One region of the Paenibacillus sp. FSL K6-1566 genome, then DNA from elsewhere that is predicted to be linked to it. Evidence: riboswitches for the same ligand, from Rfam matches in the RefSeq annotation. Region 1 holds a riboswitch; the other holds the start of a gene.
The links. Region 1 has a riboswitch for ZMP and ZTP ahead of rpiB (ribose 5-phosphate isomerase B). Riboswitches for the same ligand answer to the same signal wherever they lie in the genome.

Region 1 (7,833 bases):
GCCTTCCCGACGGAGACGGTCTACGGGTTGGGCGCCGATGCGGGAAGCACGGAAGCGGTTGAACGTATATTTGCGGCGAAGGGAAGGCCTTCGGACAACCCGCTGATCGTGCATATATCGGATTTGTCCCAGCTGGATGACCTGGCGCTTCGGGTAAACGATACCGAGCGTGCGCTGATGAAGGCGTTCTGGCCGGGACCGCTGTCGCTGGTGCTGCCCGTGAAGCCGGGTGCCGTGTCGTCCCGTGTGACGGCGGGGCTGGACACGGTCGCGGTGCGCATGCCTGACCACCCGGCTGCGCTCGCGCTGATTCGCGCGGCCGGCTGCCCGCTGGCCGCGCCGAGCGCGAACCGCTCCGGCCGGCCGAGCCCTACGCTTGCGGGCCATGTGCTGGAGGATTTGGCCGGCGCGATCGACGGCGTGCTTGACGGCGGCCCTGCCGGGGTCGGCGTCGAGTCGACGGTCGTGCAAGCCGGCGAGGACGGTGCCGTGACGGTGCTCCGCCCCGGCGGCGTCACGGCCGAGCAGCTTGCCGCGGTGGCGGCAAGCGTGCGCCTCGACCCGGCGCTAACAAGCGCCGCCGGGGAGGCGGAGAGCCCGGCGCCCCGCTCGCCGGGCATGAAATACACGCACTACGCGCCGAAGGGCGCGATGTGCGTGGTGCAGGGCCGCGACGCCGAAGCGGTAGCGGCCCGCATCGCGGCCGAGCTTGCGGCCGCCGCCCGCCGCGGCGAGGTGACCGGTGTGCTGTCGTTCGACGAGCACATCGGTCGCTACCGCGCGGACGTGGCCGTCCCGCTCGGCCGCCAGGCCGCGCCGGAGGAAGCGGCCCGCCGGCTGTACGCCGGCCTGCGCCGGTTCGATGAGGCCGGCGCCACCTTCATTCTTGCGGAAGCCTGCCCTGAAGAGGGCCTCGGCGCCGCGGTGATGAACCGGCTGCTGAAGGCGGCAGGACATCGCGTTATCGACGTGGATCATTAACCGCAGCCTTTTTTTCCAAAGCCGATCAGGAATCATTTATCCCTTGTCCGCATATGGTGTACAAGACCATGAGACTTGGGGGAATGGGCATGTTGGAGGCGTCTGTCCAATCGGGACAGCTTGCGGCGATTCTGCTCATGGCGGTTGCACTTGGGCTAGACGCGTTTTCGCTTGGCATCGGAGTCGGTTTGCGAGGCGGGCTGCGCCACCGTCATATGCTGGGCATGAGCTTTCTGATCGGCCTGTTTCATATGCTGATGCCCCTGCTGGGGCTGGCTGCCGGCCGTTATGTCGGATTGCTGCTGGGACAGGTTACCGGGCTTGCCGCCGGCGGATTGCTGGTTCTGCTCGGGGGCCATATGATCCATAACGCTTTTCGCGGAGGCGAGGGCAAGCTCGTTCATCCATCCGCACTGCTGGGTATGCTGTTGTTCTCGCTTAGCGTCAGCATCGATTCGTTCTCGGTCGGATTATCGCTGGGCATGTTCGTGCATGATGTAACGCTGATCGTTGTAACCTTCGGGGTTGTCGGCGGCTTGATGTCGATTCTCGGTTTGATGCTGGGCCGTCAGGTCAGCAGCAAGCTGGGCGAGTACGGCGAGATGCTGGGAGGACTTATTTTGGTTGTGTTCGGCGTGATGTTTATTGTCTGATACGGGCGGTAAGGCACACCGGATATGAAATGAGGATGAATGCGGGAATTCGTTGACCGGCAGAGTAGTAACTTTTATGGAATCATTTGTCCGAGTAATATAGAAGTTGCGAAATTTGTGATGAGATTTGATACAATATCCCTAGTGACCTAATACTGACGGGAGGGAGCCTTAAGACTGTGAAAAAGATACTATTTGTCTGCACCGGAAATACCTGCCGCAGTCCGATGGCCGAAGGGATGCTGCGCAAGCTGGCGAAGCAGCGGGGCATTCCGCTGGAGGTGCGATCCGCCGGCGTATCGGCGATAGATGGCATGCCGGTGTCCCATCATGCGGAATCCGTACTGCGGGATCAGGATATCCGGGACGAGCTCGTATCCAAGCCGCTCACCTCAGAGCTGGTGGAATGGGCTGATCTCGTTCTGACTCTAACCCAATCGCATAAGCAATATGCCATTCGGCAGTTTCCTCACGCGGCCGATAAAATGCATACCTTAAAGGAATATGTTGAGAATGACAGCAAGGTGCTTGCAGATTTGCAGGAGCAAGACAGTCTGTACGCATCGATTGAGCTGGCCCGAGCGCTTGGTCAAAATGTCAGCGATAAGGATCGCGAACGGTTGATTGAGCTTCGCCAGCGCATTCCGAGCTTTGATATCTCGGACCCGTTCGGCGGCACGAAGGAAGAGTATGAAGCGACCGCAGCCGAGATTCGGACGGCGCTCTTTCGTTTGTTGGACAAGCTGAATGCGGGCGGGCAGGCGTAATCGCTTGCTGCGGGCGGATGAATTATGACTCTGGCATCAGAGCACGTGAGTGGAAAAGGCACAGCTGCAGGCGTGGCTAAAAAAGCCGCTTGCCTTTCCCGGACGATTGATTTAAGATGTAGGGGAAACAACAATAGATCCGGTGTAACTGGCGACGAAGTGGATGAAACCACGGTGGAGCACCGGAGTATACGGCCGGTCGCCTGGGCAAAGAGCATTGGAGCACTACGTGTGCGCCGACTGCTCTTTTTTCGTCTTTTGCGGGATATTTGGGTTATAATGAAACAAGCTAATCACGCGAAAGCGAACATATGAGGGGGTTTCATCGATGAAAATTGCACTAGGCACGGATCATGCGGGCATTCGCCTGAAAGAGGAGATTATGGAGGTTATTCGAAGCCTTGGACATGAGGTGGAGGATCTCGGCTGCGGCTGCTCCGATTCCGTCGACTATCCGGACTATGCGCTGCCGGTATGCGAGAAGGTCATGTCCGGCGAAGCCGATCGCGGCATTCTGATCTGCGGAACCGGCATCGGCATGAGCATCGCGGCGAACAAGGTGCCGGGAATCCGGTGCGCCCTGACGCATGATGTGTTCTCGGCCAAAGCGACGCGCGAGCATAACGACAGCAATGTGATCGCGCTCGGCGAACGCGTAGTCGGCCCTGGTCTTGCTGCGGAAATCGTCAGCGCCTGGCTGACAACCGAGTTCAGTCACGGCGAGCGTCATGTCGGCCGCGTCAACAAGATCAAGGCGATCGAGGAACGCTACCTAAAGAACGGATAGGACGTTTCTCTCCGAAAAGGTGTTGGGGCTGCATTCAGAGAGTTCCCTTCATGTGAGGGACTTAGGGCATGAAGCGACGTAGAGACTATTAAGGGAGGACTGTGGCATGAGCGATGCTTCCAACATTTCCTTAAACGGGCAGACCGCCCGAATCGTCCGCGAGCTCGCCGAGACGGCGAAGCTTGGACCGGGCAAGGTGCTGGTCGTCGGCGCGAGCACGAGCGAGGTTGCGGGCAAGCGGATCGGGACAGGCGGCGCGTTGGAGACGGCGCAGCAGCTGCTTGACGGCATTGCCGAGGTTCAGGCGGAGTACGGATTCTCGCTTGCCTTCCAATGCTGCGAGCATCTGAACCGAGCGCTGGTCGTTGAGCGCGAGCTGCTCGAGCGGCTTGGCTTGACGGAAGTGGCGGCTGTGCCGATTCCGGGAGCCGGCGGCTCCATGGCAGCCAGCGCCTACCGCAGCATGAAGCAGCCTTGCCTGGCGGAATCCATTCAGGCGCATGCGGGTATCGACATCGGCGAGACGCTGATCGGCATGCATCTGCGCAGCGTGGCGGTTCCCTTTAGGCCGAGTGAGCGGTATATCGGCGAGGCTCGGGTTACGGCCGCCTATACCCGGCCGAAGCTGATCGGCGGAGAGCGGGCCGTTTATCGCCAGGTGCCGGATGCGGATTCCGGATCATGCAATTGATTCGATTGGAACGGCTTGGACATCCTGTTTTGCTTGTTTGTAGGGAGCAACAGCGATTGTAGAAACATTTCACGTACTGCCCCACATCCCATTTGGTAGTTGGCCCTGTGTAATACGGAAACAGAATATTTATAGTAAGATTTTGGATCATAGGAGGATATAAAAATGATGGAACATTTGCGTAAGAACGATCCTGCTGTACTTGAAGCGATGGAGCTGGAGCTGAAGCGCCAGCGCAGCAATATCGAACTGATTGCATCGGAGAATATTGTCAGCGAAGCGGTCATGGAAGCGATGGGCACCGTCCTCACCAATAAATATGCGGAAGGCTACCCTGGCAAACGCTACTACGGCGGATGCGAGCGTGTCGACATTGTCGAGGATATCGCTCGTGACCGTGCGAAGGAACTGTTTGGAGCCGATCATGCCAACGTGCAGCCGCACTCCGGCGCGCAGGCGAATATGGCGGTATACCTTGCAGCGCTCAAGCCTGGCGATACCGTACTTGGCATGAACCTTGCCCATGGCGGTCACCTGACGCACGGAAGCCCGGTCAATGCCTCCGGTCTGCTGTACAATTTCGTGGCTTACGGCGTTCAAGAGGACACGTTCCTCATTGATTATGATGAAGTCCGCAAAGCGGCGTTCAAGCATCGCCCTCGTCTGATCGTTGCCGGTGCCAGCGCCTATCCGCGCATCATTGATTTCGAGAAGCTGGCCGCGATCGCGAGTGATGTCGGCGCGCTGTTTATGGTCGATATGGCTCATATCGCAGGTCTTGTTGCGGCTGGTCTTCACCCGAATCCGGTTCCGCACGCGCATTTCGTGACCACAACGACGCATAAGACGCTCCGCGGGCCGCGCGGCGGCATGATTCTGTGCAAAAAAGCTTGGGCGCAAGCGATCGACAAGGCCGTATTCCCGGGATCGCAGGGCGGACCGCTGATGCATGTCATCGCATCGAAGGCTGTTGCTCTTGGCGAAGCGCTGGATCCGTCCTTCAAGACCTATGCTCAAAATGTCGTGAACAATGCGAAGGTACTGGCCGACACGCTGATTGAGGAAGGCCTGAACATCGTTTCCGGCGGAACGGATAACCATTTGATGCTGGTGGATACGCGCAATCTGGATATCACCGGCAAGGATGCGGAGAAGGTGCTGGATTCGATCGGCATCACCGTCAACAAAAATGCGATTCCGTTCGACCCGACCAGCCCGTTCGTTACCAGCGGCATTCGGATCGGTACGCCGGCGGTTACGTCGCGCGGCATGGATGAGCAGGCCATGGTGACCATCGCGAAGATCATCGCGATGACGCTGAAGGCTCCGAAGGATGAGGCGACGCTCGAGAAAGCAGGCCGTATGGTTGCCGAGCTGACGGATCAGTATCCGCTGTATCCGGACCTCAAGTACTAATCGGGATCGACGGGGTGGGTATTCCTCAGGGTTATGAACCTGCAGGAATACCCTTTTTTTGCATATGGAGGGTTTCGGCTGCGAGAGGCAGGTCGTTTGAATCCTGGAAGGAGCATCTTTGTTGGAAAAAATGGGAACCGTATATAGGGTGGGTGGCGAGGAGCTTTAACGTGCCCTTCGAGTCGAAAGAAACATGACCTATGCGGGTGTCAAATGGCCGGAGGGAATGATATAATAGACAGGATTTATGGAGCTTACCATATTATACGCCCATATTGAAAACATATTTGTATCCAACCGGAGGGACCTGACATGGGAAAATTGGTGATTTGTGATCACCCGTTGATTCAACACAAACTAACATTTATTCGCGATATGCGGACTAACACAAAAGACTTTCGCGAGCTTGTAGATGAGGTCGCGACATTAATGGCTTATGAAATCACGCGGGAGGTTCCGCTTGAAACGATTTCCGTCCAAACCCCGGTCGCCGAAACCGAAGGCAAGGTTATCTCGGGCCGCATGCTCGGGCTGGTGCCGATTCTCCGTGCCGGTTTAGGCATGCTGGACGGGGTGGTCAAGCTTCTGCCGGCAGCAAAGGTCGGGCACGTCGGCTTGTTCCGTGATCCGGAAACGCTGCAGCCCGTGGAATACTACACGAAGCTGCCGACTGATGTGACCGAAAGAGAATTGATCGTAATCGACCCGATGCTCGCAACAGGAGGCTCCGCGATTGCTGCGATCGACGTCTTGAAGAAGCGGGGCTGCACCCAGATTAAAATGATGAATCTCGTAGCCGCGCCGGAAGGCGTTAAGGCGGTCCAGGAAGCGCACCCGGATGTGGACATCTATGTTGCTGCATTGGACGAGGGTCTCAACGACCATGGATACATCGTACCTGGTTTAGGCGATGCGGGAGACCGGCTCTACGGGACGAAATAATAGAATCCGCTGACTGTCCGCTAACCGGCTTGCCTGACCAGGGAGGCCGGCGGGATCGGAAGCAAGGATGATAAGGAGAGGTAATATCAGCCATGTCTAAAGTGAAAGTGATGACCATATTCGGGGTGCGCCCTGAAGCGATCAAGATGGCGCCGCTCATTTTGGAGCTGCAGCGTCACCCAGAGCATATTGAATCCGTGGTGTGCGTTACGGCCCAGCACCGACAGATGCTGGATCAGGTGCTTGAGGTGTTCAAGATTGTTCCTGACTATGATCTGGACGTCATGAAGGAACGCCAGACATTAAATGAAATCACCGTTCGCGTTCTGGAAGGTCTTGAGCCGGTGCTGCGCGAGGCTAAGCCGGATATCGTGCTCGTGCACGGCGACACGCTGACGACGTTCCTGGCGAGCTATGCGGCCTTCCTGCAGCAGATCCAGGTCGGCCACGTCGAAGCCGGCCTTCGGACATGGAACAAGCTGTCTCCGTATCCGGAGGAGATGAATCGGCAGCTGACCGGCGTATTGGCGGATGTCCATTTCGCGCCGACCGAATGGTCCGCGGACAATCTCCGCAGAGAGAACAAGCCGGAGTCGCGCATTTATGTAACGGGCAATACGGCTACGGACGTATTCCAATATACGGTACGTGACGACTATACGCATCCGGTGCTGGATTGGGCCGAGGGCAAACGACTGATCCTGATGACGGCGCACCGCCGGGAATCCCACGGGGAGCCGCATCGTCAAATTTTCGAGGCTGTGAAGCGCATTGCCAATGAGTTCGAGGATATTGCGATCGTCTATCCGGTTCACCCGAGTCCTGCGGTGAAGGAGCCGGCTCACCGGATTCTGGGCGACCATCCGCGCATCAAGCTGATTGATCCGCTGGATGTGGTGGATATGAACAATTTCTACCCGCATACGCACCTCATCATTACCGATTCCGGCGGCATGCAGGAGGAGGCGCCTTCCTTCGGCGTACCGACGCTGGTGCTCCGGGATACGACCGAGCGTCCGGAGGGCATTGAGGCCGGAACGCTGGAGCTGGTAGGGACGGAAGAAGAGAAGGTATATAGTCGGATTAAGGCTCTTCTGACGGATGATGCGCTGTATGAGAAGATGAGCAAGGCAGCGAATCCATATGGCGATGGACAAGCTTCCCAGCGGATTGTCAATGCGATTTTGCACCATTTTGGCATCCTCAAAGAACGCCCTGAAGAATTTCACAGAATGTTCACAAAGGCATAGTTTGCCGCATTCTGATTCGCAAGGGGACAGCATACAGTTGAACTGTACGGTTACCGCGGCGTTTTGCGCAGTTTAGGGAGCCCAAAACGCCCGATTTTACACGGAAAATCAAAAAATCGATTCATTGACAAAGTCTTGTCATATTCAGTAAAATGAGTTGGGATTAGAGGTTTATATGAAAAATCCGAATAGTCAAGACAACCCTTGGTTGATAGCGCTGTATATCAGCGGGGCCGGTGGATTACTGGCCGTGTATATCGTAATCGGTTTTTTGACAGGCAAGTGGCTGGCCGAATGGCTGGACGGGCCCAGATACTGGTTGGCGATTGGAACCGTTTTAGGGCTC
Region 2 (7,833 bases), 2.8 Mb from region 1:
AAGATCGGGGGGATTTTGTGAATAATGTAAATCGGTCTCGCAAAGTCGTAGGAAGCCGAAGAAAGACGATCCGGCGAATCGTCCTCTCAGCTGCTGCCGTTATCATGGCATATATGGTTTATGCGGCCGTCGCCATATGGACTTACGGAGCAAAGACCGAGCCTGTAAAATCCGATGCCGCCATTGTGCTTGGAGCGGCCGTGTGGGGCGATAAACCCTCCCCCGTATTCCAGGGACGCATTGATCATGCCTTATGGCTGTATAAGCATCAGTATGTGGATAAGCTGATCTTTACGGGGGGACGGGGATCGGACCTTGAGTCGGCGGAATCCGAGGTTGCCCGGGATTACGCGATTGCCCGGGGAGTTCCGGAAGCAGACATTCTGATCGAAACGGTGTCAAAGATAACGGAAGAGAACCTGTCCCATGCCCAAGCGGTCGGTGAACAAGAAGGTTTGTCCACGTATTTGATCGTCAGCGACCCGCTTCATATGAAGCGGGCGATGACGATGGCGGACGATTACGGAATGAAGGCATATCCGTCACCAACGGATCGAAGTGCATATCAAAGTTTCCGGAGCAAGGTTCCATTCCTGCTTCGGGAGATGTTTTATTACACCGGTTATGTCGTGCTGTCGCCTTTTCGCTAATATCTATAAAGCGGGCAGCTGAATCGTAAAGCTGGTGCCCTGCTCCGGGGAGCTCTCCACATGGATCGATCCGCCGTGATTGTGGATGATGTTTTTCGTGATCATATATCCGAGCCCGGTTCCGCTGTCCTTCGTTGTATAGAATGGCTGTCCCAACGACCGGATCTGCTCTGGCGTCATGCCGATACCGTCATCCTGGACGATGATATGGACATCGCTGTCGCTTTGCTGAATGGTCAGCGTGATCGTTCCTCCTTGATCCATCGCCTCCATGGCGTTCTTCAGCAAATTGATGAATACCTGCTTCAGTTGATTCGCTTCGCCGTGAACGTACACGGGCTCGGCTGGGAAACGCGGGATGATCTCGATATTGTTCAGCGCAGCCTGGACCTTCATCAGGGTAACGATTTGTTCGACGATGCCGAGCACGTCAAATGGCTTGCTGACATGGGAGGTTTCCGGCTTGGATAGCACCAGCAGTTCATTGACGATCAGCTCGATCCGTTTGAGTTCCGATTCGATGATATCGAAATACAGCTTATTGCTTTGCTCCGACGAACGAAGGAGTTTAATGAAGCCGTTAATTGACGTGAGCGGGTTACGGATCTCATGCGCGATTCCTGCTGCCAATTGTCCTGCTGTCGTCAGCTTCTCGGACTGCATGATGCGATCCTCTTCCATCTTCTGCTCTGTGATATCTTTGAATATGCTAAGCGCGGCCTTTTCGCCTCTATAGGTGGTGACCAGCGTGATACCGGAGACGATTTTTTGTTGACCGTCGAAACAGCGGATAAGATATGTAACGGGTCCGATTTCCCGATATTCCGCATAACGCGTTCTTCGCCTTGCAAGCTTATGATGCGAAGAGGGATCTACCACGACATCGGTTGAAATTCCGAGCACATCGGAGACATTCGAGGCGTGAAGCAGCCGTAGCGTCGCTTGATTTGCGTACTGGATCATGCCGTACTTTGTAATGAGCGCGGAAAGCGGGAGCTCTTCCAGCAGCTGCAGGAAGCCTTCTTCCTTCTCAACCAGTTTCATTTCCTTCTGTGTCAGCTGTTCCTGCAGCTCGTAAACAGGGGTGAGGTTCTCAAATTGGACCAAGCAATGGCGGAACGGCGATTGCGCTTCAGCGGATGCCGAAAAGTGAAGCTTCAAATCCAGATTCCGTCCGGCAGGATGTTCGTATTTCATGCCAACTTGGAGTGCGGTCACCTGAGAAGGCTTGAGCTGGAAATCTCCCGCCTTGTGCCTAATCACTTCCTGAATTCCGCCGATGTTCGTCGCTTTCAGCGCTCCATCCATTAATTCTTGTTTGGAGCAGCCCAATAACTCACACAAAGCCGAATTGACTTGAAGCACTTCTCCGTCGATTGAAACGATGGCCATTCCGATGATGGCGTGTTCAAAAGCAAAGTCCTGACGCTGGACAGAATAGGGGAGCACGGCAAGTCTCCTTTCAATTGACTGTAAGGTTTGATCACCCCCCTATTATATGTGCTGGATGCGCTTTCATCAATGAAAGGGCGATAGATTTGGTAACTTGCGCGCATGGAACGGATTGGTCAGTGGCCGCTTTCGGTGATTGTCATGAGCGGTCATATTGCATTCATATTGCATTCATGCTCAATATTCAGTATGATTTAGCTGACAATGAGTAGGTCGATGTGTGACTGGCGCTGCATGGGGGAACCATGAGGGAGCACATGGATGACGACAGCCGTACGCCTGGGCAGAGGTAAGGGAAGTTTATTTTCCCTTACCTCTTTTTAATATTTCTATTTTGAAAAGGGGACTGGAGAACGATGTATAAAACGAAAAAAATGCTGCTGCTGGGATCCGGAGAACTCGGAAAGGAAGTCATTATCGAAGCGCAGCGGTTAGGTTTGGAGACCGTGGCGGTAGACCGATATGCCGACGCGCCTGCCATGCACGTCGCGCATCGCCATTACGTCATCGATATGCTCGACGGCGCCAAGCTGAGGGAAGTCATCGAGCGGGAACAGCCTGATCTGATCGTTCCCGAGATTGAGGCCTTGGCCACATCCGAGTTAGTGAAGCTGGAGGAGGAGGGCTTCCGCGTCATTCCTACCGCAAGAGCGGCCAAGCTGACGATGGACCGGGAGGGCATCCGCAGGCTTGCTTCGGAGAAGCTCGGATTGCCGACGGCCGGATACCGCTTTGCGGATAACTATGAACAATTCGAGGTCGCGGTAAGGGAGATGGGCTTTCCTTGCGTAATTAAGCCGCTTATGAGCTCTTCAGGGAAAGGGCAGAGCGTCTGCCGATCGGAGAGCGACATTGAATCATGCTGGAACAATGCAATGGAAGGCGGGCGCGTACAGAACGGCCGGGTGATCATCGAGGAGTTCATCACCTTCCAGTCGGAAATCACACTGTTAACGGTTCGTTCGGTGAGCGGGACAAGCTTCTGTCCGCCGATCGGACATGTGCAGGAAAGCGGTGACTATATCGAATCCTGGCAGCCTCATCCGATATCCGAGCAGCAGATGAAGGAAGCCGAGCGCATTGCGAGGGCCATTACCGATGAATTGGGCGGCTTCGGATTGTTCGGCGTCGAGCTGTTTCTGACCGAGGATCAAGTATATTTCAGTGAGGTATCGCCTCGCCCGCATGATACCGGATTAGTTACGCTGGTCACGCAAAATCTGTCCGAATTCGCGCTTCATGTCCGGGCCATCCTCGGTTACCCGATTCCGGAAATCGTGCTGATCACCCCGGGCGCCAGCCGTCCGTTGAAAGCACCGGGTGAGCTTGAAAACTACAAGATTACGGGCGCCGAGCAGGCGCTCGCGGTACCGAGCACACAGGTTCGTCTATTCGGCAAGCCTGTGACAAAGGCTGGCAGAAGAGTAGCGGTGGCCTTGTCGACCGCAGGCGAGGTGGAGGAAGCGCGATCTCGTGCCAAACAGGCATTGGACAAGCTTGGGGTGGAAGAAGCATAACGGTGTTAGCCTTCTTCCGAAGTGCGCCTTATCCGCTTATGCTTGATATCAAATCCATTTGAAGAATGCAATACTGCCCAATAGCGAGAGGTCAGCCGGATTGCCAACGGCTGGCCTCTTTTCCATAAGAGGATACGTTAGATCCCTATCTACGAATGGCCATACGATGATCGGAAAGGCAGTGCCATGGAAATTATTTAGATTTTGAATATAAACCTGCATCACTTTTGCCGTTGTTCATGATAAGATACACAAGAAAACAGCATTCGTGCTGCCCGGAAGACCCATCGCCCGATAAGCGACCCGGTGTGCAGCAGGAAACCATACATATTAGAAAAAAGATGTTGAATGGCGAACTTCACATCATAGGAGAGCACTCATGAAAGATATGACACAAGGCAGTCCGATTAAACTGATCATCATGTTCACGATCCCGCTGTTAATCGGCAATCTGTTTCAGCAATTCTACAATATGGCCGACACGCTCATTGTCGGACGCACGATCGGCGTGAACGCACTGGCGGCCGTCGGTTCGACCGGAAGCATTATGTTTTTTATTATCGGCTTTGCGCAAGGCCTGACGGCAGGCCTCTCCATCATTACCGCGCAGAGGTTCGGGGCAAAGGATATTGCTGGTGTGCGTAAAAGCGTCGGCACGAGCTTTTGGATCAGTATCGTTTTCACGATCGTCCTGACCATCCTTAGTATCGTGTTTACGAAGCCTGCCCTTGTCATGATGAACACGCCGGTTGAAATATTGGATGATGCTTATTCGTATTTGATCGTAATCAATGCTGGCGTCGGCGCAGCGGTGTTATTCAACCTGCTGGCCAACCTGCTTCGGGCGCTCGGGGACAGCCGCACTCCGCTATTGTTTCTGGTTATCGCAAGTATTCTGAATATTGTGCTGGATCTCGTGTTTATACTCGTCTTTAAGATGGGCGTAGCGGGTGCCGGGCTAGCAACTGTCATCTCACAGCTGTTCTCTTGTCTGCTCTGCCTGATCTATATCCATAAAAAGGTTCCGTTGCTGCAGTTCAAAACGGCCGACTGGTCGATCGATTGGACGTTTATTGGCCAGCATATGCGGGTGGGCTTCCCGATGGGCTTTCAGGCATCGATCATCGCCATCGGGGCGATTATTCTTCAGATTACGCTGAACGGTCTTGGCGCACTGTCAGTTGCGGCTTACACAGCGGCTCAGAAGATCGATATGCTCGCTACCCAACCGATGAACTCCTTCGGCGTTACGATGGCAACCTTTGCGGCGCAAAATTTCGGGGCGAACCGGATCGACCGGATTCGGCTAGGCGTCAAGCAATGCATTTTGCTCTCGGGATCGTTTAGCATCCTGGTGGGGGTGCTTGTTATTGTTGCAGGTCCGGCCGCCGTCTCTTTGTTTGTCGGTCAGGGACAGGAGCAGCTGCTGGATCTCAGCGGCCAGTATTTCCTAGCGAACGGAACAACCTATTTGCTCTTATCTTTGCTGTTCATTTACCGGTTCTCGCTGCAAGGGCTGGGCCAGAGCTTCATCCCTACCGTCGCCGGCATTATGGAGCTGATCATGCGCGTCGTTGCCGCTATGTTCCTGTCGGCTCTGATCGGGTTCCCCGGGGCATGTCTCGCCAATCCGCTGGCTTGGCTGGGGGCGCTTATTCCGCTTGGAACAGCGTATTATTTAAGCATGAAGAAGCTGAGCAGACCCGCTCAGCCCGCCTCGATACCGGTTCAGACATAACGGATGATTCGGATTATCCGGGACGCCTGGAGCATCCCTAAAAAAAAATAGAACAACTCAAGGCATGAAGATAAATTCCAGCAAGGAGAGTCGGGAATGAGGACGATATTAATCATCGATGATGAGCCGAACATCCGGGAAGTTCTTGTGTCGTATCTCCAAAGAGAACAGTACCGGACGCTGGAGGCGGCAAATGCTAAGGAAGCATTGGAGCATATGCGGAACGGGAAGGTGGACCTGATCATCCTGGATTTGATGCTGCCCGACATGGACGGCGAGCAGCTCTGTGCCCACATCCGTTCATTCAGCCCGGTTCCGATCCTGATGCTGACGGCGAAATCCGCAGCAAGCAGCCGGCTCAAGGGCTTTTCCTCCGGAGCGGATGATTATGTCCTGAAGCCGTTCGATCCGAGGGAGGTTCTTGCACGAGTCAAGGCCATCTTGAGACGGTCCGGCGATGATGCCGAGCTGCTGTCAGATGTTACGGTGTATCGGCACGGGGCCCTTGTCATTCATTCGGGCAAGCACGAGGTGACCTGCCATGGACAGGCCGTGAGCTTGACGCCAAACGAATATAAACTCCTTGTACTGCTGGCGAAATATCCGGGACGTCATTTCTCCCGTGAGGAGCTTGTTGAACGGGTTCTTGGTTTTGATTATGACGGCGATATCCGCACCATAGATCAGCATGTCAAAAATCTAAGGCATAAGATCGAGCAGGATCCCAAACAACCGAGGTTTATTATAACGGTGTACGGCTTTGGCTACCGGTTCGGAGGCGAGGAATCATGAAGCGAAGGCTGGATCTGCGGCTGGCTGCCATCATTATCAGCATCACGACCGGGATCTTGATTATGTTTACCGGGATCAGTATTTTGACCAACCATTATCATATCGCGATGTATCAGCAGCAGACCGCGGAAGGGCACGGGATCGACCAGCTGAACTACCATCTGGAACAGGCTCAGATGCAGTCGATCATACTGACCTGCATACTGTCGATCGCCCTTGCCACGGTGACCGGCATTTACGTGGCAAGACGTATCTCCGCGCCGCTGGTTCAAATGAAGCAAGCGGCCGAGAGGATGACGCGAGGTGATCTGGCCACCCGAATTCATGTAGATGGCGAAGATGAGCTCGCCGGGCTTGGAGGTTCGCTTAACGAGTTGGCTTTGCAGCTTCAGAAGCAGGAGCAGCTTCGCAGAAGCATGACCCAGGATATCGCGCATGAGCTTCGTACGCCGTTAACCACGTTAAAAAGCCATACCCGTGCATTGGAAGACGGAATCTGGGAGCCGACGGCTGAACGGTTTCGCACTTGCTTGCACGAGATCGACCGGTTGATCGATCTCGTCACCGAGCTTGAGGATCTGCATGATATGGAATCGCCCGAATTCCGCCTTTGCCTAGCCAGGCAGGATATGTCGAAGCTGATGGAGCGGGCGGTGCTGCTGGTCAAGCCCATGTATCTTGAAAAACAGGTGAAGCTGAAGTATACCAGCGGACCGCCGATGCCTGCGATGGTCGATGCCGATCGAATCCACCAGGTCCTGGTGAACATGCTGAGCAATGCCCTTCGACATACCCCTATGGGGGGACGTGTGCGAGCAGAGCTTATAGCCGAGAATAAGCATGTACTGGTGCGTATCGAGGATAACGGCCAAGGCATCAATCCGGACGATTTGCCCTTTATTTTTGAAAGATTCTATCGTGGGGATAAATCAAGGAATCGGAACAGCGGCGGAAGCGGAATGGGGCTTGCCATCGTGAAGCGCCTGGTAACCGCCCACGGCGGCCAGGTATGGGCTGAGAGCCGAGGAGCGAATCACGGCAGCTGTTTCTTCATTCGATTGCCGATCGAACGCACGGGTACCGTCCCGATACAAACATAACGAACAGCAAGCGCCAGGGAAGGCGCTTGCTGTTTTTAGTTTTGACGCGATCGTGCGTATCGGACAGGCATTAAGATCAAAGCAGGTAGCAGCCGATTGGAAGCGAAGCATTGGTATTACAATTCCATGGTCGGATCAGAAGATCCGTTGCTTCCAGCCCATGAGCTTTGCGGCCGATTCCAGATAGTAGTAATCGCCGTATATCAACGACACATTGATATTTTGACCCGCGGGCTTATGGCCGGTTGCCCCTTTCAGAATGCCTTCGTACTCCGGATCGTCCCATTCGGCGTATCGCTTGGTTAATGCGTCCATGATTTTTACGGCATGTCGTATGTAAAGCGAAGCCTCGTCCTTCGGTACGAGAGCGGCGATTTCGAGCAATCCCGAGGCGGCGCAGGAGGCAGCGGAGGTGTCCGGCGGCTCGAGCTCCGTATCTGATGATGTTGAAGCCTCTACAAGCTCTGTCCGGAAATCCCAGGCAGGAACACCCTCCTCACCGAGCGCGGCGATAAAATAATGCGCAACCCGTTTGGCAGCATCAAGGTATTTGGCGTCGCCGGTATACCGGCAAGTGTTTGCCA

Region 2: it holds a riboswitch for ZMP and ZTP, as region 1 does, so the genes downstream of both, purT (formate-dependent phosphoribosylglycinamide formyltransferase) here and rpiB (ribose 5-phosphate isomerase B) in region 1, are expected to answer to the same signal.

The regions. Positions count from the first base shown of each region.
Region 1 is NZ_JBBOSR010000001.1:6,070,645-6,078,477, reverse strand. It holds gene NST08_RS27325 (L-threonylcarbamoyladenylate synthase) at 1-981, shown strand, start outside; gene NST08_RS27320 (manganese efflux pump MntP) at 1,071-1,634, shown strand; gene NST08_RS27315 (low molecular weight protein arginine phosphatase) at 1,814-2,401, shown strand; ZMP/ZTP riboswitch at 2,536-2,617, shown strand; gene rpiB (ribose 5-phosphate isomerase B) at 2,730-3,188, shown strand; gene NST08_RS27305 (TIGR01440 family protein) at 3,295-3,879, shown strand; gene glyA (serine hydroxymethyltransferase) at 4,045-5,295, shown strand; gene upp (uracil phosphoribosyltransferase) at 5,608-6,237, shown strand; gene wecB (non-hydrolyzing UDP-N-acetylglucosamine 2-epimerase) at 6,330-7,487, shown strand; gene NST08_RS27285 (AtpZ/AtpI family protein) at 7,663-7,833, shown strand, end outside.
Region 2 is NZ_JBBOSR010000001.1:3,309,275-3,317,107, forward strand. It holds gene NST08_RS14545 (YdcF family protein) at 18-650, shown strand; gene NST08_RS14550 (ATP-binding protein) at 654-2,099, opposite strand; ZMP/ZTP riboswitch at 2,313-2,394, shown strand; gene purT (formate-dependent phosphoribosylglycinamide formyltransferase) at 2,459-3,619, shown strand; gene NST08_RS14560 (MATE family efflux transporter) at 3,999-5,357, shown strand; gene NST08_RS14565 (response regulator transcription factor) at 5,454-6,149, shown strand; gene NST08_RS14570 (sensor histidine kinase) at 6,146-7,249, shown strand; gene NST08_RS14575 (glycoside hydrolase family 88 protein) at 7,385-7,833, opposite strand, start outside.